DNA from 4 places in the Mesorhizobium sp. B2-4-18 genome. Region 1 is predicted to be linked to each of the others. Evidence: predicted binding sites of a transcription regulator. Region 1 holds the regulator's gene; each other region holds the start of a gene.
What was found. Region 1 encodes LexA, which represses DNA repair genes until DNA is damaged. Its sites were predicted from a motif close to TGTTCNNNNTGTGTTCNG; they were not measured.

Region 1 (4,892 bases):
TCGGGACTGCATATGGCGCTTGTGGCCGGCACCATCATGGGTCTGCTGCGTGGTGCCTTCGCGCTGTTTCCAGACTTTTCCGCGCGCCGGCCGGTGAAGAAATACGCGGCCGCCGCCGCACTGTTCTCGATCGCGGCCTATCTCATCATTTCCGGTGTCGTCGTTGCCGCCGAACGCAGCTTCATCATGCTGGCGGTGATGCTGATTGCCGTCTTCTTCGATCGCGCTGCCCTGACCATGCGCAATCTGGCGATCTCGGCGATCGCCGTCATCCTGGTCTCGCCTCACGAGGTCGTCGGCCCGAGCTTTCAGATGTCGTTCGCCGCGACCGCGGCCCTGGTTGGCGCTTATGCCGGCTGGGCCGATCACCATGCGGGAAAGACGCGGCCACCGCCGCCAAAGCGATCCCTGGCGGGGTTCCTGACGCGAAAATTCCTGCTGGCGACAGGAGGATTGGCCATGACGTCCATTATCGCCGGCAGCGCCACGGCACTGTTTGCCATCTGGCATTTCCAGCGGGTATCGCCGCTCAGCCTGTTCGCCAATCTGGCCGTGATGCCTATCGTGTCGGTCGTGATGTTCCTGGCCGTCGCCAGCGCGCTGTTGATGCCATTCGGATTGGATTGGCCGGCTCTCTACCTCATGGGCAAGGGCCTGACAGCAATGATCGCCGTGTCGGCGTGGATATCGGAGCGCTCTCCGGTCGATGGAGTCGGGCTGATTTCGCAGCAATCCGTGCTGCTGGTCACCGTCGCGCTGGCAATCGCGACGATGGCGACGACATGGCTGCGGCTCGCGGCGCTGCCATTCGCGCTTGCCGGCCTGTTGACTGTGTCGCACACACGCGCGCCCGATGTGCTGATCTCGGAAGATGCGCGGCTGGTCGCGCTGCCGATCGGCAATGGCGAACTGGCCGTCAACCGGGAACGTCCGAACGAATTCGCAACCGACAACTGGAAGCGCGCCCTGATCTCCGAAACAATCGTCAAACCGGAAATGTTCGACACGACAGACAGGCAATTCGATGTTGCCAGTCCCACCGACCTGCCGCCGGGATCGCCCTTCTACTGCCGCGAAGGCCTGTGCCTTGCCAGGCACCCTTCCGGCGCGATCATTGCCTATGTCGAGGACCGCAAGACCACCTGGAAAGCCTGCGCTTTCGCCGACCTGATCATCGTCAATGACGCAACCGCCTATGACGCCTGCCACAATCCACTGGTTCTCGTCGTCACCAAACGGCAGCTCGCCCGCAAGGGAAGCGCTGCCGTCTTCTTCAATCCCCAGTCGGCCACGACCCGGGCCGCGATCGCATTTGCCGTCGACGGACCATACCGGCCCTGGCACGAACAGCGAAAATTCTCACGCGAGGCGAGGGGGCTGCCGCCGTACAAAAAACCCGACAAGCCCGATAACAAGCCGGTTCAGTAGCGCCTGATCAACCCGACCAGCTTGCCTTGTACCTTGACCCTGTCCGGCCCGAAAATGCGCGTTTCGTAGGCTGGATTGGCGGCCTCGAGCGCGATCGAAGCGCCTTTGCGGCGGAACCGCTTCAGTGTCGCTTCCTCTTCGTCGACCAGTGCCACGATAATTTCGCCCGGGCTTGCCGTGTCGGCATTGCGGATAATGACCGTGTCTCCATCGAAGATACCAGCCTCGATCATCGAGTCGCCCTTGACCTCCAACGCATAGTGCTCGCCGCCCATGATCATGTCCGGCGGCACCGAGATCGAATGCGTCTGATGCTGGATGGCATCGATCGGCACACCGGCGGCGATACGGCCCATGACCGGGATGGACACGGCTGAAACCGCGTCGTCGTCGTTGCCGGCCGCGGGCAGGCGCGAAGGCGCAGCGGCCGGCCTGATCTGGCGTCCGAGACTGCCTTGGCCAAGGCTGCCTTGGATGACGCTTGGCGAGAACTTCTTTGCCGCATTGAGGCCCGGCGCGATCGAGTCCGGCAGCCGCAGCACTTCCAGCGCGCGCGCCCGATTGGGTAGCCGGCGAATGAAGCCGCGCTCCTCCAGGGCCGTGATCAGGCGATGGATCCCCGACTTGGAGGCAAGATCGAGTGCTTCCTTCATCTCGTCGAAGGAAGGCGGTATCCCGCTTTCCTTGAGCCGTTCGTGGATGAACATCAGCAGTTCATGTTGCTTGCGTGTCAGCATGGCGGCCCCCAAGACATTGAACGAAAGGTTGAACCAGAATCGAAAAAACAAACCCAGAACAAACACTATCTGTTCCAGTTGTGTTCTGCAACCGTTTAAAGTTTAATGAATTTGTTAAGGGGTCTGAAGTTTTTTGCCCGCGACGGCGGGCAGCAACCAGCCCTTTCCGCCATCGGCAGGCGCATTGAAATCGTTTTGGTTAATGGCCTGTGGCCCATCCGCCGACGAGGCTTTGGCATCAGTTAGTTGGAAGGTTTCTCCTCGGGGGGACGTATAATTCGCGGAGCCATTATTCGCGGAACGAAACGAAACCAAAATGCCAACGATTGGTAGCTTCGGGCGGCCATGGATCCGGGCGTTCGGCGCACTCCGGCCAGCGCGTTCGAATAGGGGTCGCGGAAGCGCTGAAGTTATCCCGAACCCGCCTTCAAGCTGCCGGCGCGAGCGGCGTATCTGGTGGCGCCGCTGTCTTCGCTGTGGACATAGACGTGCAGTGTGTAGCCGATATGCGCCGTCATCAGCGCCTTGGCCCGCTCGATGTCACGGTCGAGCGCCGCTTCCATGATCGCGGTATGGTGTTCGATCGCAATCGCTTCGCGCAGCGCTTCGATTGCCTCTTCATAGCCATCCTTGAGGCCGGCCGCGGCCCGCAGTGTCGGCGCCAGACCAAGAAAGCGATGATGCCGGCGCAGCTGATCCGAGATCGTCGAGCGGAACCGCAACAGCCAGTCGCATGTGGCGGCGCTCAGCAGCGCCGCATGGAAAGCCTCGTGGTTCTCGTCCCATCTGTCGACGGCCGCGTCCGAGGGATCGTCGACCGCCGTCTTGCAACGCGAGAGCCGGTAGTGGGCGGTGACCACGGCATCCTCCCACTCCCTGCCGCCTTTTTCCATCGATTCGAGGAACAGGGGTATCTCGACCACCATCCTGGCGCGTGCCAGATCCTCCAGCTCGGCCCGCGACACCGGAGCCACGGCAAAACCACGATTGCTGATCGCGGTGACCAGGCGTTCGGCCTCGAGCCGCGACAGGGCTTCGCGCAACGGTGTCCAGCCGACGCCATAGGTGCCGCGCAGCGCACTCAGTTTGAGCGGGGCGCCGGGCATGAGGCGCGTGGTCAGGATGTCGCGCCGCAACAGCTGATAGGCGGCTTCCGTTTTTGTGGAACTCGTTTCATTCAGCATGGTGATCAATCCGTCGTCTGGCGAAAAGTATATATGATAGTGCGTCACAGCAACAATTATATATAATGTTTGACACAGACCAGCGGACTCACCATGATCGCCGTAGTAGCCGCGTTTCCAAGCGGCCCTGATCAAATCTGGGAGGAAATGATGTTGAAGTCGAAATCCGCTTGGTTGTCGGGCTTGGCCCTGGCAGGCGCATTGATGGTCAGTGCCGGCAGTGCCGCGGCCGATCAGATCCGTATCGGCATTGCCAATTTCGGCGAGCATCCGCAATTGAACGCCGCCATAGCCGGCTTCAAGAAGGCGCTGACGGATAACGGCTTCGTCGAGGGCAAGGACGTCGTCTACACGGAGAGCCACACCAATTTCGATGCGTCGCTGGTGCCGCAGATGATCGCCAAGCTGCAGGCCGAGCAGCCCAAGCTGATCTACACCATCACCACGCCGGTCTCACAGATCGCCAAGAAAGCGCTCGCCGGTTCCGGCATTCCGATCGTTTTTGCCGCGGTCACCGATCCGGTGGCGGCCAAGCTGGTGCCGTCATGGGACGCCGGAGACGAAGGCATGACCGGCGCCAGCGATCTGCAGGACGTCGCCGCGGTGATGGCCTTCACCAAGAAGCTGCTGCCGAACGCCAAGCGCTTCGGCGTGCCTTATAATCCCGGTGAGGCCAATGACGTTGCCTTGGTCGAAAAGATCAAGGCGGCGGCACCGGCCGCGGGCTTCGAGGTGGTGGAGGTCGGCATAGACAACGTCAATGACATCCAGCAACGCATCGCTTCGCTCGCCGGCAAGGCCGACGTGGTCTACGGCCCGGCCTCGAACCTGATCCAGCCGGCGATCGCCGCTGTCTCCGCGGCCGCCCGCCAGGCCGGTATCCCGGTCGTCAACTCCGATGACAGTGCGGTCCGTAACGGTACCGTGCCGGCGAGCTTCGCGGTCAATTACACGCAGGTCGGCGTCAACGCCGGCAACATCGCCGCCGAGATCCTCAAGGGCAAGGATCCCAAGACGATCGCGCCGTCGCGCCCGGCCTACAAGGACCACATGGCAACGATCTCGCGCAAGGCGATGGCCGCGTTCGGCATCGAGATACCGGCTTCAATGGCCGATTGCGGCTGCATCGTCGACTAACATCGGAACTGCCGGGGTGACGGCGTCGGCGCCGTCATCCCGAGGTCAGGGAGAAACGATGCTCGAGATTCGATCCGCGCGCAAAGTGTTCTACAAGGGCCAGGCCGACGAGAAGGTCGCGCTGGACGGTCTCAGCCTGTCCTTGGCCACCGGAGAGTTCGGCATCGTCATCGGCTCCAATGGGGCCGGCAAGAGCAGCATGCTCAACGCCATTTCCGGCGCCCTGATCCTCGATTCCGGCCAGATCCTGATCAACGGCGCCGACGTGACTGCAATGCCGGTGCACAAGCGCGCCGCGAAACTGGCGCGCGTGTTCCAGGACCCGATGCGCGGCACCGCCGCCAGCATGACGGTTGCGGAAAACATGCTGCTGGCCGATTTGCGTAGCCAAAAGCGCACCTTGCGC
Region 2 (4,892 bases), on a different contig from region 1:
GCCGAGCAGAAGCAGGTTTCGGAACCCGCCTTGGTCGAAGATGCGGCGGCCGGCGCCCAGCACGGCCGGATTGACGAACAGCTGGAACTCGTCGACCACCCCGGCCGCGATCAGCGCCGACGCAAAGCCCGCCCCGCCGAAGACGGCCATGTCGCCGCCCTCACCCGCCTTCAATGCGTTGACCTCGCGCGGCAGGTCGCCGCTCACCACCGTCGTGCGCTCCCATCGCGAGGTCTCGAGCCTGTCGCTCGGCACCACCTTGCGCGCTTCGACGATACGCTGGGCGAAGGCATAGAACGGATCGGCCGGATATTTCCGCGCCGCGTTGCCCCAATGGGTGAGGTAACCTTCCTCAGCCATCTTGCGGCTGAGCAGGATGGTGTCGATGCCGGCAAACACCGCGTTGAAATCACGCTTCAGTTCCTCGTCCCAGCCGATGTCGTCGCCCCATCCCCAAAGTTGCCAGGGGTGGTTCTCATTGGCACCGACAAAGCCGTCGACCGACATCTGCATCTGAAGGATCAGCTTTTTCATGGGGTTCTCCTCGTTTCCGGATTCCAGGCAGGAAGGATCACGCCGCGCTTTGCGAACGGGCAAAGGCTTGTGCCCAGCTCTCGAAAGTGGTCGGCGTGGCGTTGCGGATTGACGGTGCCTCAAGTGCCCAGCGTTCACCCTTGTTGAAACTCGCCGCCGTTTCGCCGAGCGCATCGGCAAAGCTCGGTGACAGGCCGTTGGCGATCATCCCGGCGCGCGCCTCAGTGAATGGAGCCGCCTTGTAAGTGACCTGCCTCCCCATCGCGCTGCCCAGGATCGCGGTGGCCTGCTCGAAGGTATAATAGCCGCCGCCATGCAATTCGATAATCCGCTCGCTTGGAAAACGCGTAGCGTCCAGCAGGGCGGCGGCGCGCTGGCCGAGATCGCTGGCAGCAATCAAAGGCATCGGCAGATCGCCACGGAACGGCGTCATGAAGATGCCGGAAGCGGCCTGCTGGACAAAGCCCATGCCCTTGGCGAAGTTCTCCATGAAGAACGAGGCGCGCAAAAACACCAGTTCGTCGAGGCCGAGCGCCGCCAGCCGGTCCTCCATCAAGGCGGCGCCGAGCGAAGTTCCCATCCTGAGATGGGCATTGAGGCCGCTGAGCAGCACGACGCGGCGCACGCCTGACTTCGCGATCGCCGCCGCCAGCCGCGCGCCGACTTCATCCTCGAAGCCATGAAGATCTGGCGCCGTGACGTCGAACGGAATCATTACATAGGCGCTGTCGGCACCGGAAAAGGCGGAGGCGAGCGCGTCGCTATCGTCAAGCGCGACACCCAGGCTGCGCGCCACGCCGCGCACAATATGCCCCTGCCCGGTCAGGACCTGAGCGACCGCCTTGCCAACCTCGTTGGTGGCCCCGATGACCACGACGGTTCTTGGTGAGCTGATTTTCCCGACGGCCTGACTCATGACGTCCTCCTGCTGGCCAAGTTGCGGCCCAACGATTTACTTTTGGAAGCATTTGACTGATGGAAAGAACGATGTCAATAGTAAAGTGATTTAAAAATGGAACCGTAGAGATGTCGACGCGTGAAAGATCCGGCTGCCCGATCAGCCTGTCGCTGGAATTGCTCGGCGACCGCTGGACGCTGCTCATCATCCGCGACCTGGTCTTCGCCGGCAAAAAGCATTTTCGCGAGTTCCTGCAATCCGATGAAGGCATCTCCTCGCGCACATTGGCCGAGCGGCTGCAGACGCTGCAGGACGAAGGCATCCTCACCCGCAGCGACGACCCTAGCCACGGGCTGAAGGCGATCTACCGGCTGACCGAAGCCGGCATCGATCTCCTGCCGGTGCTGGCCACGCTCGGCGCCTGGGGCAGCAGGCACCGCAAATCCGACGACAAGCTCGCCCGCATCGCCGACGAACTGGCGGCCGGCGGCGAGCCGGCGCTGGAACGGATGAAGGCGGCACTGCGGGCGGAGCATGTTGTCTAGGAAGTGGCGCTGCCTCCTTCCGCCCTGTGGGAAAAGGAGGCACTTTACGCGCCTCGGTTACGCCCAAAGGACACCGATGCACCAAGGACCCAATTGACAATGATCTCTGTTTGTTCACTATAGGTTCCTGTCTATCAGCAATCGCGGATGAGCGGAACAGGATGGAAACAACGGCCACCATCCTGCATGCCGATCTCGACGCCTTCTATGCCTCGGTCGAGCAACTGCTCGACCCGTCGCTGCGCGGCAAGCCGATCGCGGTTGGCGGCGGCGTGGTGCTCGCCGCCTCTTACGAAGCGCGCGCCTTTGGCGTGCGCGGCGGCATGCCTGGACGCAAAGCGCGCGAGCTTTGCCCGCAATTGATCTTCGTCGGCGGCAATTTCAGCCACTACCAGCGGCTGGGCGACGCGGCGATCAAGGTGCTCGACGATTTCACGCCGGTGGTCGAACGCATCTCCATCGACGAGGCCTTCGCTGATGTCGCCGGCTGCACGCATCTGTTCGGCTCCCCGCGGGAAATCGCGACGGCGATCCGCGGCCGTGTGCGGGCCGAACTCGGCCTGCCGATCTCGATCGGCGTGGCTCGCACCAAGCATCTGGCCAAGATCGCCTCGCAAGTCGCCAAGCCAGACGGGCTGGTGGTGGTCGAGCCCGGCACCGAGCTTGCCTTTCTGCACGATTTGCCGGTCTCGCTGATGTGGGGCGTCGGCCCGGCAACCAGGGCGCGCTTGGCCGAGATCGGCGTCGAGACCATCGGCGAGCTGGCCCGGACCCACAGCGGCGCCCTGACCCGGCTGCTAGGCCCCGCGGCCGGCGAAAAGCTCACGGCGCTGTCGTGGAACCGCGATCCGCGCAAGCTGGAGACGAAGCGCCGGGCGCACTCGGCCGGCGCGCAATCGGCGCTCGGGCAAAAGCCGGCCGTGGCGCGAGTGATCGTGCCCACACTGCTGCATCTGGCCGATCGCGTCGCCAGCCGGCTGCGCGCCAAGAACCGTCCCGGCCGCACGGTAACCGTGCGCGTGCGCTTTGCCGATCTCAGCGCCGTCACGCGCTCGATCACGCTGGAACAGCCGATCTCGGCGACCGCCATGCTGGCCGAGATCGCAGGGGATTTGGTGCGCGGCGTGCTCGCCGAGCATCCCCGGGAGAAAACGATCTCGCTGCTGGCGATCTCGGTCTCGCATCTGGAGGAGAGCGCCGAACTGCAGCTCGACCTGCCGCTCGGCCTCGCCGACGAGAAGCGCCGCCCGGGTAGCCAAAAAGGCCTCGCGCGCTTCGGCGCCGACCGCGCCATCGACAAGATCCGCCAGCGTTTCGGCAAACAGGCGGTCGGCTACGGTACGGTGGCGCTGGAGGCGGCCCGCTCGGTGCCCGACGCATTCAGGGAGCTGGCGGAAAAGGAGCTTTGAGTGGAAAAGGGACTGTCCCCGACGGCGCGCCAACCGACACCATGGCGCTTCGCTACTGTCGGGCCGACGCTGCACCGACCCCATAGAGTTGCCCGCCTCCCGGCACGGCGCCTGTTTCCGTCCCGCCGCGCTCTGTAAACACAAGGCCGGAGCCCGGCACGAGATCGTGGATTGTGCGCGACGTAACGATCTCGCCCGGCAAGGCTTGGTCGAGCATCAGCACTGCTTGGTCGATGGCGGTGCCGGTTAAATCACCGTCTTGCTTTTCGCACTCGCCAATATGCACCGCGGCACGGACGCCGAGGCCAGATGGCTTCAAACCGTCGCGGATCGCCATGGCGCATTGGATCGCCCGCGTCGGACGCTGGAAGGCAGCGAGGAGGCCATTCGCGTTGCGCCGTATCTCCCTGCCCTGGGCCAGTTGGACTTGATCGCAGATCGCGTCGACATATCCCCGCCTCAAATCCTGGCCATCGGGGGACGCAGATGGCGAGGTGATGTCCACGCAGAGAATGGTGACCAGCACACGCTCGCCGGGTGCCGCCGGCAAGGTGCCGCTGACAAAGGACTGGATCTCATCGATCAGGCGATCGGAGCCTTCCCCCCAGATGACATGGTCGTTGCCCGCGAGCTCGATGTAGCTCGCGCTCGGTATGTGTTTCGCCAGGTAGCGCCCCTCCTCGGCCTTGACCCAGCGATCGCCCGTTCTCTGAACGATTAGCGTTGGAACGTGGATGGCTCCCAGTATCTCCCGAACGTCGATTTCGGTGCTCCAGTACCACAGCGAGATCGCATCGGCGGGCGAAGCTGAATTGCGCAGGAAGGCCGCGAACCATTCGCGCTCGAATGCATCGTTCATCAGGCTGGGCGCGGCATTGCTGAGGTCGGCCGGCTCTCCCCATTCGCGCTCGATGGCGACGAGTTCTCTTTCCACCTGCGCCTTGGTTTTGGCCCAGGGGTAGTCCGGCGCCCATACACCTCGGGCATAGGTCCCGTTCAAGATGAGGGCGGCCGTGCGTTCGGGATAGGTCGCGGCAAACAGCATGCACATGCTGCCGCCCTCGGAGCTGCCGAACAGGACGGTACGCTTCGAACCGACCGCGTCCAGGACCGCGCGCACGTCTTCCATACGCTCTTCGAGCGTCGGCAGGCCGACATTGCGATCCGACAGTCCGGTGCCGCGCTTGTCCATCCGGATCAGCCGGCAAAAAGAGCCGAGACGGTGCAGGACATGCGCCAGCCTGGGCGATGCCCAGGCAAGGTCGAGATTGGAAACCCAGCCTGGCACATAAATGAGGTCTACGGGGCCGTTGCCCGTTACCTGATACGCGATGTTGCTGCCAGCCGATTTGACATAGTGGGTCGGCGGCGATGTAGCCTGAGCACCGGGCGCAACCGGCCCGGCGGGTGCTGGAGCAGCCGACGCCGTGCGTCGGGCGCGAAGCTGTTCATAGAGCTGCCTCGTTTCCGGGTCCGGCTGAACACGTAGCTGGCGCTGCAAGGAGT
Region 3 (4,892 bases), on a different contig from region 1:
CGTTCGCGCCAATATCGCCAAGGAAAGCGCGTTGATGACGGACGAGGCTGGCATGTATCGCCGCGTGGGCCAGGAATTCGCTTCGCACGATGTCGTCACGCATTCCAAGGACGAATACGTCCGCTACGAAAGCGCCAAGACCGTCCATACAAACACCGTGGAAGGCTTCTATTCGATCGTCAAGCGCGGCATGAAGGGCGTTTACCAGCATTGCGGCGAACAGCACTTGCACCGCTACCTTGCCGAATTCGATTTCCGCTATTCGAACCGTATCGCCATAGGCGTTGATGACGGCACCCGCGCTTTCATCGCCTTGAAGGGTGCTGCCGGTAAGCGCCTCACCTATCGCAGACCTGCTTGACGCGAAGCGAGCGCACTTCCGCAGGCCGGTGCAGTTGGAATTGCCGCTCTGGCGATACTCGCACCGAAAGAAAAATGAATCATTTTCAATGGGTTACTAGTTAACCGATTGATTTGACAGGATATTCCTGAAAAGCATATTGAAAGCGGATAGGAAAAATGTCATATTTGGGGTGGCAGGCAAGCGCCGGAGCCACCCCGAGTTGCCTTCGGGCAGCAGCATTCTAGCAATGTGGATCAGGGGTCCGGGGGCCTGTCACTTATTCAGTTCGGCGATAAACGCTCCCTGCTCTTTGCTGAGTGGGGAGCGCCCTATTGGCGGGATCAGGGTAAGGCCGCAGTTCAATATGCGCTTGTGTTCTTTGAGGTAGCGAGCCTTGAGCGAGAGTGCGTAGCGGGGTTCAACGTTCCCGTACTCGTCAGGTTCTAGACCAGCACATGTTGCACTGGTAACGACATCGGCAATCTGTAGACCGGCGCGCACCGCGTGGTTTTCGACCCGTATGTTTGCAGGATCAAACACATTCCAATCTATTGAGCGGACCGGCTTCATCAGCTCGCGCCCGTCCCTCATAAATTCAAAATAATTTCGCATCACTTGGTAGTCGGTGCCAGCACGGCGAGAGAAGGTGACGAAGAGGTTCGCCGGGCCGTTGCCATCAAGGCGAGCCTTTTCTCGGCAAGCCGCTGTAAGGCGCTCCAAAAGCCAGCGGACCAGGTAGTTGTAGAGGTGCTGCTTTCGCTTGAAGACTTCCAACTCCTCACTGTCGAGGATCGTCTCCTTGTTCGAGGCTATGACGCAAATGCCGAGAGGTTTCTCACGAAGAACATTGCAAGCGGCAACGCGCTGGTGGTGATTGAGGTACCGGAAATGGATATCCCTTTGGTTCTGTTTCTTGGGAAACAATGATACGATCTCATCACGCCATAATGGCATGAAGCGGTCGTTGCTATCCGAAACAAGCACGGCCCCGACACCAAGCCAACGGGATTGGCCGGTGGTTCCGGGGAGACGAAGTTTCCCGAAACCCTCGTCTCCCGCTTCATCAACGTAGGCCGAAAAAGAACAAGGCATCACGCATGGGAATCTCGGAAAAATCCAAGAGTCAACTCGACAAGTTTAAAGACGCTGCGCGGGATCTAAAAACGGACAATTCAGACAAGGCTTTCGAGGCCATTGTGGACAAGATCGCCCATGCGCCGAAGCTCACCAATGAGCAGATTAAGGAACTGCTACGCCGCCAGCGTATGGGACGCTAGGCTTTCGTTAGCTTGCCGGTTTCTTCCTTCACAAGGCGGCGTTGCCACATAGCGTACTCCGCTTGCGCATGTTCCACGGCCTTCTTGTGAAGCGCGGCCTTATAACCCTTGAAGACGGGGTACTCATTGACCGCAAGCAGACTGTCCAACTTGCTGCCGAGTTCCTGCATAGTGAGCGTCCGACCCCTGATCGCGCTCGATTCGGCGTAAAGCAGAAATTGCTCGCAAAGAATATGGAGCACATATAGCTCGTCGTGGTCCAAGTAGTTTTTGCCGACTTGTGCCTCCTGCACGGTTGGCATGTTCCCGCCGAAACTGACAACGCCCATGTTGGGCTTCTTGTGGCTAGCTCGGGTGAGGATCAATCCTGCGGCGGTGTTCTGATGAACCGCGTAGTGGAACTTATCCTGAAGCATGGAATAGAAGCGCTTGCAGGGGTCCGAGTTCGCTTCGTAGTCGCTGGATGCTTCCTTGAAAACCAGCCGGACGGATTCATAAACATTCTTTTCGTCGGCGCGCAGCTCGCGAATTCGAGCTGCCAATTTTCGTAGCGCATTCGGGTTGTCTCGAAGGCCAGCTTCGTTGATGGCATAGCCATCAACTACGTAGGCTTTTAGGGTGGACATTGCCCATTTGCGGAATTCAGAAGCTCGCGGGGATTTGACTCGGAAGCCAACGCCCAAAATCACATCCAGATCGTAGTGCGTGATTTCGCGCGTGACCTCCCGAGTGCCCTCCTTTTGAACTACCGCAAATTTTGCGGTAGTTGCCGCTTCGCTTAATTCCCCTTCAGCATAGATGGATTTGATGTGGTGCCCGACTGTATCAGCGTCACGCTCAAACAGGTCGGCGATCTGATTGGCCGTCGCCCAAACGGTTTCGTGGTCAACATCCAGGTTGAAGCTAATCGCAATCTTGCCGAGCTTGAACTGCACTAATTCAAGCTCCAACTGCTTTGCGGCTTCTTGGGTTTTCTGCGCAATGGTCTTCTTCGGCGGGGTTGCCATGGATCGAATCTCCGATTCTGTTTACGCAACGTAACACAGGTCGAAGCGTTCTTGTTATGATCCGCGAAGCTGTCCCCAAGCTGGCGCCACCCATTCCCCTACGGCTGGGTAGCGGGGTGGCGAGCGGCTAGAAGCCCCTATCTGTTGAATTGAGCCGCTTCCGGTTTTTCAAATCAGCCCTATAAAAGTTAATCGCCAGCAACGCTGGCAACCCGATGCCGCCGACAACAACCAGCGCGATTGGGCCAAACCACCTGTAAGCCAAAACCCCGATCAAGCAGAGGATCATGGTTCCTATGAAACTGCTGAAGGGCACTAGCATGATGGCTAACTTGTAGCACTGTCATAGTCAGAGTCCTATGATTTGATTGGGTTTGTCAACCGGATAATCACCTTTTTAACGGCGATTATGTATTTGACAGACCTGGAGGGAGTTTGCCGGCTGACCGGGGCGGCTCGGCGGTTTGGGGGGACATCAATACGGGCAAAACCGCCGAGCCTGACTGGCGGCGGCAAATTTGGGGATTTGGGAGTTCGCCGTCAGCTTTGACCAGGATATCGCAGGGTTGACCGGTTGGCGTCATTCGAACGAAGGGCGGCGTTTCCGCTCGAGTCCATGTAGCAGCGGTCCACATTGCGCCTATGTTCGGTCCGCTCTTTCTGACCTTTCGCGGGAGGTGGGGAGCCACTACCGCTGCCAGAAGCCACGGTGCACCGATACAAGTTCATCCTCAATTTCGGGGAAGGGGCCGTGGACCTCGATCTTCTTCTGCCCAGAGCCGAGCACAATTCGCGCGGACAGACTCATCGTCGGATTTTCGGGATGGTCGCCTGTCAGCGCGAGAAGCTCGGTCTCCTCGAAGCCATAGACCAGCTGGCCGATATTCGCCCAGTAGAGCGTTCCGGTGCACATCGCGCAGGGCTCGCCCGTCGAGACCAGCGTGCATGTCCAGAGAAACTCCGGCGGATAGGCTGCCGCCGCGCGCCGCGCAAGTTCGGTCTCGGCGTGATGCAGGGTGTCGATATTGCCTTGGCGCATGAGGATTGCGTCGTCGGGGCCGACCAGCACCGCGCCGAACGGATGGTGGCCGTGCGCGGCAGCCTCGCGGGCGACCGCATCGGCGGCGCGAAGGTGGGCGAGCATCTGGTCGCGGGTCATGCGCTCTCTCCGGTCATTGGGGTCACCGGCCGGCGACCAGCGGCAGTACTTTTACCCTACGCTGATATCAGAGCGCGCAATATACCACACGAACCCATGCTGGCGGCTTCACGAGCGCGTGGCAAGGCGGCTAACGCCGCCTCCGCCCAGGCCACCGTCTTCAACAGGTGGTCTATCGCTTCCGCGGTTGGGTTTGCCGCCGGCCAACGCCGCCCCCGCCATGTCATCCAAAATCGGGCAGTCCGGCCGCTCGTCGCCATGGCAGGCGTGAACGAGCTTCTGCAGCGTCGAGCGCATCGATTGCAGCTCGCGCACCTTCTCCTCGATGGCGGTGACGTGGGCGGCGGCGATTGCGCGCACGTCGTGGCTGGCGCGGCCGCGATCCTTGTAGAGCGCCATCAGCTGGCGACAATCGTCTATCGAAAAGCCGAGATTGCGCGCGCGGCGCAGGAAGGCCAGCCGGTGGATATCGTCGCCCGAATAATCGCGATAGCCATTGGCGGCGCGCGCGGGCGCGATCAGGCCGATCTCCTCATAGTAGCGGATGGTCTTGGCCGGCAGGCCTGAGCGGTGAGCGGCGTCGCCGACATTCATGACGGATCCTCGAGTTTCGCGGGCCTGCGATTCAGGCCCATTGAATTTCCTTCACAATCCGGTGAAGTATGTTGCCGAAATGCCATAGTGATACGCATACCAGCACGTAAGTCCCCGCATATAGGCATCGTGTGCTTGGCAAGCAAAGCAAATGCCAGCATGAATGATGGCGAGAAAGCGGCCGACTCGTGCCGCTCTAGTTTGGGCGGGGCACCGGATCACCACATGCGCATGAAGTCGCTTGCAACAATCGCCGCATTGGCGCTGTCCACTGCTATTGCCGGTTGCAGCACCATCGGCGGGCAGATGTTCTCCAACGACTATGGCGCGGTGACCGATGCCGGTTACCAGCTGCCGCGTATTCCGATCGAGAAGGTCCCCTCGAAGTACCATCGCCAGGAAGTGAGTTACGACTCCAAGGAAAAGCCCGGCACCATCATCGTCGATACGCAGAACAAGTTCCTGTACTTCGTCGAAGGCGATGGCCGGGCAATCCGCTACGGGATCGGCGT
Region 4 (4,892 bases), on a different contig from region 1:
CCATCAGCTCGTCGACCCTGTCCTTGGTGGCGGAATCGATTTCGTTCACATCGACCCTGAGCAAGGTGCGCTTCCTTGGATCCATGGTGGTTTCCTTGAGCTGCGCGGCCATCATTTCGCCCAGGCCCTTGAAGCGGCCAAGCTCGACCTTGCCGCGCCCGGTGAATTCGGTGCGCAGAAGCTCGTCCTTGTGGGCGTCGTCGCGGGCATAGGCGACCTTGCCGCCTTGCCTGATCGAGTAAAGCGGCGGCACCGCCAGATAGAGATGGCCGCCGCGCACCAGCGCCGGCATCTCCTGGTAGAAGAAGGTGATCAGCAGCGAAGCGATGTGTGCGCCGTCGACGTCGGCGTCGGTCATGATGATGACGCGGTCGTAGCGCAAATCCTCGTCACGGTATTTTGACCGCGTGCCGCAGCCGAGCGCCTGGATCAGGTCCGATATCTGCTGGTTGGCGGCCAGCTTGTCATTGCCGGCGCTGGCGACGTTGAGGATTTTTCCGCGCAGCGGCAAGACGGCCTGGCTGGCACGATCGCGCGCCTGCTTGGCCGAGCCGCCGGCGGAATCGCCTTCGACGATGAAGAGTTCGGCACCCGCCGCCGCGTTCTGCGTGCAGTCGGCGAGCTTGCCCGGCAAGCGCAGCTTGCGCACCGCGCTCTTGCGCGACACTTCCTTTTCCTGGCGGCGGCGCACCCGTTCGTCGGCGCGCGCGATCACCCAGTCGAGCAGCTTCGAGGCTTCCTGCGGATTGTCGGCCAGCCAATGGTCGAACGGGTCGCGGATCGCGGTCTCGACGATGCGTATCGCTTCGATCGTCGCCAGCCTGTCCTTGGTCTGGCCGACGAATTCCGGCTCGCGGATGAACACCGACAGCATGCCGGCGGCCGAAATCATGACGTCTTCCGAGGTGACGATCGAGGCGCGCTTGTTGCCGACGAGGTCGGCATAGGCGCGCAGACCGCGCGTCAGCACGTTTCGGAAGCCGGCTTCGTGGGTGCCGCCTTCACCGGTCGGGATGGTGTTGCAGTAGGAATTGATGAAGCCGTCGCCACCGAACCAGGTGACCGCCCATTCGAGCGAGCCATGGCCGCCTTGCTTGTCGCTCTTGCCGGCGAAGATTTCGCGCGTCACCTGGAAATCGTCGCCGAGCGACGCCTTCAGATAATCCTTGAGGCCGCCTGGGAAATGGAATTCCGCCTTGGCCGGTGTCTGATCCTTTTCCTTGATGAGGGAGGGATCGCAGGTCCAGCGGATCTCGACGCCGCCAAACAGGTACGCCTTCGAACGCGTCATGCGGTAGAGACGCGCCGGCTCGAAGGCCGCGCCCTTGCCGAAAATCTGCTCGTCGGGATGGAAGCGGATTTTTGTGCCGCGCCGGTTGTGGACTTCGCCGAGCTGCTCCAGTCCGGTCACCGGGACGCCGCGCGAAAAGCGCTGGCGATAGAGCTGGCGCCCACGTGCCACCTCGACCTCAAGATGATCCGACAGGGCGTTGACGACGGAGACGCCAACGCCGTGCAGGCCGCCTGATGTCTCGTAGACCTTGGAGTCGAACTTGCCGCCCGAATGCAGCGTCGTCATGATGACTTCGAGCGCCGGCTTCTTGAATTTTGGGTGCATGTCGACCGGAATGCCGCGGCCATTGTCGGTAACCGTGAGATGGCCGTCGGCGGAGAGTTCGACATCGATGAAGGTGGCGTGGCCGGCAACCGCTTCGTCCATCGAATTGTCGATGACCTCGGCGAACAGATGGTGCATCGCCTTGTCGTCGGTGCCGCCAATATACATGCCTGGCCGGCGGCGCACCGGCTCAAGGCCCTCAAGCACCTCGATGTCGGCGGCGCTGTAGCCCTCGCTGCCATCCTTGGTTGCGGCTGGACGCCTGGCGGCCGCCTGTACCAGCGGATCCGCCGGGCGCGCCGGCGTGCGAACCGGCTGCGGCTGTTTTTCCAGATTGCCGAAAAGATCGTTGTTGTCGTCCATGCCTGCCATAGAGTCCAAGCTGCGAATCACCCCGTCGATACTGCCACGCTTTTCAGCGCCAAGCGACGGAGGTTCCTGTTACGTTCGGGGATTTAACTGCTCTTACCCTAAAACCATTCGATAACCAAGCGGGCGGAAATAGGTCAAATGCCGCCGCGCAATATTCCTGATTCTTTAACAATGCCGCCTAGCCTGAGCCCAACATAACAAGAAACGACGGGCATCAGGGGTTTTCGGCGTGAGGGGCAAGGCCATAACGATGATCGGCATCGCCGCCGTTTTCGGCGCGATCTCGATCTTTGCCGCGGATTTCTGGGTCAAGAGCCAAGCGAAGGCCGATGCCCAGGAGAAAACGGCCTCGATCGCCGCTCCGGCCGCGCCCAGGATCGAGTTCAAGACCATCGTGGTGGCGAACGCGCCGTTGCGCTACGGCATGGAGCTCGACCGCGCCAAGCTCAGCGAAATCCCGTGGCCGCAGGATTCCCTTCCGCAGGGCGCCTTTGCCACCATCAATGGATTGCTCGGCGAAGGCGGCCGGGTCGCGCTGTCGCCGATCGAGATCAACGAGCCGGTGCTGCTTACCAAGCTGTCGGGACCGAACGGCCGCGCAACGCTGTCCAACATGCTGACGCCCGGAATGCGGGCGGTCACCATCCGCACCGACGAGATCGCCGGCGTCGGTGGCTTCGTGACGCCGGGCGACCGGGTCGATGTCGTGCTGACGCGCGATGCCGGCGAAATCCAGGAAGTCGCCAAGAACGCGCAAGGGGCTGCCGGTTCGACCATCACCTCGGAGATCGTCGTTGCCGACGCCAAGGTGCTCAGCGTCGGGCAGGGCGCCGACGAGCGCCAGACGACGCCGCAGGTGGCCAATTCCGTGACCCTCGAGGTGACGAGCGACGGCGCGCAGAAAGTGGCGCTTGCCCGCACCGTCGGAACGCTGTCGCTGTCGCTTCGCTCCGCCAGCGAAGGCGGCGATGGCAAGAACGGCGTCACCACCATCTCTTCCTTCGGCGGATCCGTCGCTTCCAAGACGCAGGCCGTGGCCGGCTCCTTGTTCGATGCCATAGCGAAGGAGCCGGAGAAGCCGAAATTCAAGACGATCATCGTGACGCGCGGCACGCAGGCCGAGGAATATCAGGTTCCAACGCGGGACCAGAAGTAAAGACCGGTGGGGACCGGGCGGGACGGGACAATGTTGATGCGTACCCTATATCGAATGACGGCTCGGTCGCGCTTGGTGCGCGCCCTGGCGATGGCGTTTACCCTGGCTGCGAGCGGCGTGCTTGCCTTGCCCGGAGCGGCGAAGGCGGACAACGACATCGTCTATGTCTCGTCGACCAAGAATGCGTCGATCAAGGTTGCCAAGGGCAAGCCCAAGACGATCATGACGAGCGCGGCCTTCTACCAGATCGTCATCGGTGATCCGGAGATCGCCAACGTCAACCCGCTGACCGACAAATCCTTCTATGTGCTGGGCAACAATCTCGGCACCACCGGCATTGCGCTGTTCGACCAGAACAAGCAGCTCGTCGGCACCGTGGACATCGAGGTGACGCTCGACACCGACCAATTGGCGAACACTATCCGTGCCAGTGTGCCGGACGCCAAGATCAAGGTCGGCTCGGCCAACGGCCGTGTCGTGCTGTCGGGTGAGGCGGATGACGCGGTTGCAGCGGATAAGGCAAGCAAGATCGCCAGCCGCTTTTCCGGCAATGAGGAAGTGATCAACTCGGTCAATATCTCTTCGTCGCAGCAGGTTCAGCTCAATGTCCGGTTCGTCGAGATCAACCGCCAGGCAGGGCAGGACCTGGGCGCGAAATACAGCGCCAATTTCGCCTACGGCTTCGGCGGTCGCGACATTTCACTGGATCCGGGCACGGTCCCAGCGGCGGGGACCGGCGAGATCATCGGCCGACTGCTGTCGAACGGCGTCTCGATCGACATTGCCATCAAGGCGCTGGAAGAGCGCGGCCTTGCCCGTCGGCTGGCTGAGCCGAACCTGATCGCGCGTTCAGGGGAGACAGCGAGCTTCCTGGCCGGCGGCGAATTTCCGATCCCGGTTTCGGAGGACAACGGCAAGATTTCGGTCAGCTACAAGAAATATGGCGTTAGCCTGGATTTCAAGCCGACCGTACTCAAGGACGGGCTGGTCAGCCTCGACATCGCGCCGGAAGTCTCCTCGATCGATGCGTCGGCGTCCTACAATATCGGCAACATTTCCGTGCCCGGCTTCATCGTGCGCCGCGCCAAGACCTCGGTCGACCTGAAGAACGGCCAGAGCTTCATGATCGCCGGGCTTTTGCAGTCCCAGAACGACATCACCACGTCTCGCATTCCCGGCCTTGGCAAGATGCCGGTGCTTGGAGCGCTGTTTTCGTCGAAATCCTATCAGCGGCGCGAGACCGACCTGGTCATCATCGTCACGCCCTACCTGGTCAAGCCGGTCGATCCGTCGAAGAAAATGGTTGAGCCGACCGATGGCACGCAGCCAGCCAGCAATGTCGACTATTTCCTCAACAACACCGAGGAGGTGAAGGCGCCGGATACGGGCCGCGCGCTGGCGCTGGCCGACGGCAGTGCCGCACGGGCCGCTCCTGCCACCAAAGTCGGTCATTTCCTCGACCTGCCGAAGGACTGAGCCATGCGTCTGATCCTGAGATCGTGCATCGCCCTGCTTCTTGCCGGTCTGGCAAGCGGCTGCACCAGCGACGACTATGTGCGCAGCGAGGGGGTGACGTCCGGCGCCGGCGAGGCGCAGGCCGCCAACACCGTCATGCAGATGGTCGACCCGTGGAAGTACGGCGTCCAGAACACGAGACTTCTCGTGCCTGCCAAGCGTGGCAGTGCCGGACCCGTCACGCCCGATCAGGCGGCCGGTGCCAAGGCAGCGCAAACGACCACCGACAAC

Region 2: the regulator LexA is predicted to act here: its motif matches at 2,089-2,106, upstream of dinB (DNA polymerase IV).
Region 3: the regulator LexA is predicted to act here: its motif matches at 2,674-2,691, upstream of rhuM (RhuM family protein).
Region 4: the regulator LexA is predicted to act here: its motif matches at 2,052-2,069, upstream of parE (DNA topoisomerase IV subunit B).

The regions. Positions count from the first base shown of each region.
Region 1 is NZ_VFUW01000017.1:33,869-38,760, reverse strand. Features, by position in the region: gene FJ527_RS28005 (ComEC/Rec2 family competence protein) at 1-1,428, shown strand, start outside; gene lexA (transcriptional repressor LexA) at 1,422-2,165, opposite strand; gene FJ527_RS27995 (GntR family transcriptional regulator) at 2,576-3,349, opposite strand; gene FJ527_RS27990 (ABC transporter substrate-binding protein) at 3,500-4,486, shown strand; gene FJ527_RS27985 (ABC transporter ATP-binding protein) at 4,545-4,892, shown strand, end outside.
Region 2 is NZ_VFUW01000010.1:117,290-122,181, reverse strand. Features, by position in the region: gene FJ527_RS23020 (dihydrofolate reductase family protein) at 1-534, opposite strand, end outside; gene FJ527_RS23015 (NmrA family NAD(P)-binding protein) at 572-1,450, opposite strand; gene FJ527_RS23010 (helix-turn-helix domain-containing protein) at 1,561-1,977, shown strand; gene dinB (DNA polymerase IV) at 2,139-3,386, shown strand; gene FJ527_RS23000 (alpha/beta fold hydrolase) at 3,439-4,892, opposite strand, start outside.
Region 3 is NZ_VFUW01000001.1:585,112-590,003, reverse strand. Features, by position in the region: gene FJ527_RS02710 (IS1595 family transposase) at 1-361, shown strand, start outside; gene FJ527_RS02705 (DUF3800 domain-containing protein) at 617-1,435, opposite strand; gene FJ527_RS02700 (hypothetical protein) at 1,441-1,620, shown strand; gene rhuM (RhuM family protein) at 1,617-2,627, opposite strand; gene FJ527_RS02690 (nucleoside deaminase) at 3,316-3,786, opposite strand; gene cueR (Cu(I)-responsive transcriptional regulator) at 3,895-4,380, opposite strand; gene FJ527_RS02680 (L,D-transpeptidase) at 4,606-4,892, shown strand, end outside.
Region 4 is NZ_VFUW01000002.1:164,879-169,770, reverse strand. Features, by position in the region: gene parE (DNA topoisomerase IV subunit B) at 1-1,981, opposite strand, end outside; gene cpaB (Flp pilus assembly protein CpaB) at 2,220-3,146, shown strand; gene FJ527_RS04310 (type II and III secretion system protein family protein) at 3,177-4,622, shown strand; gene FJ527_RS04305 (hypothetical protein) at 4,626-4,892, shown strand, end outside.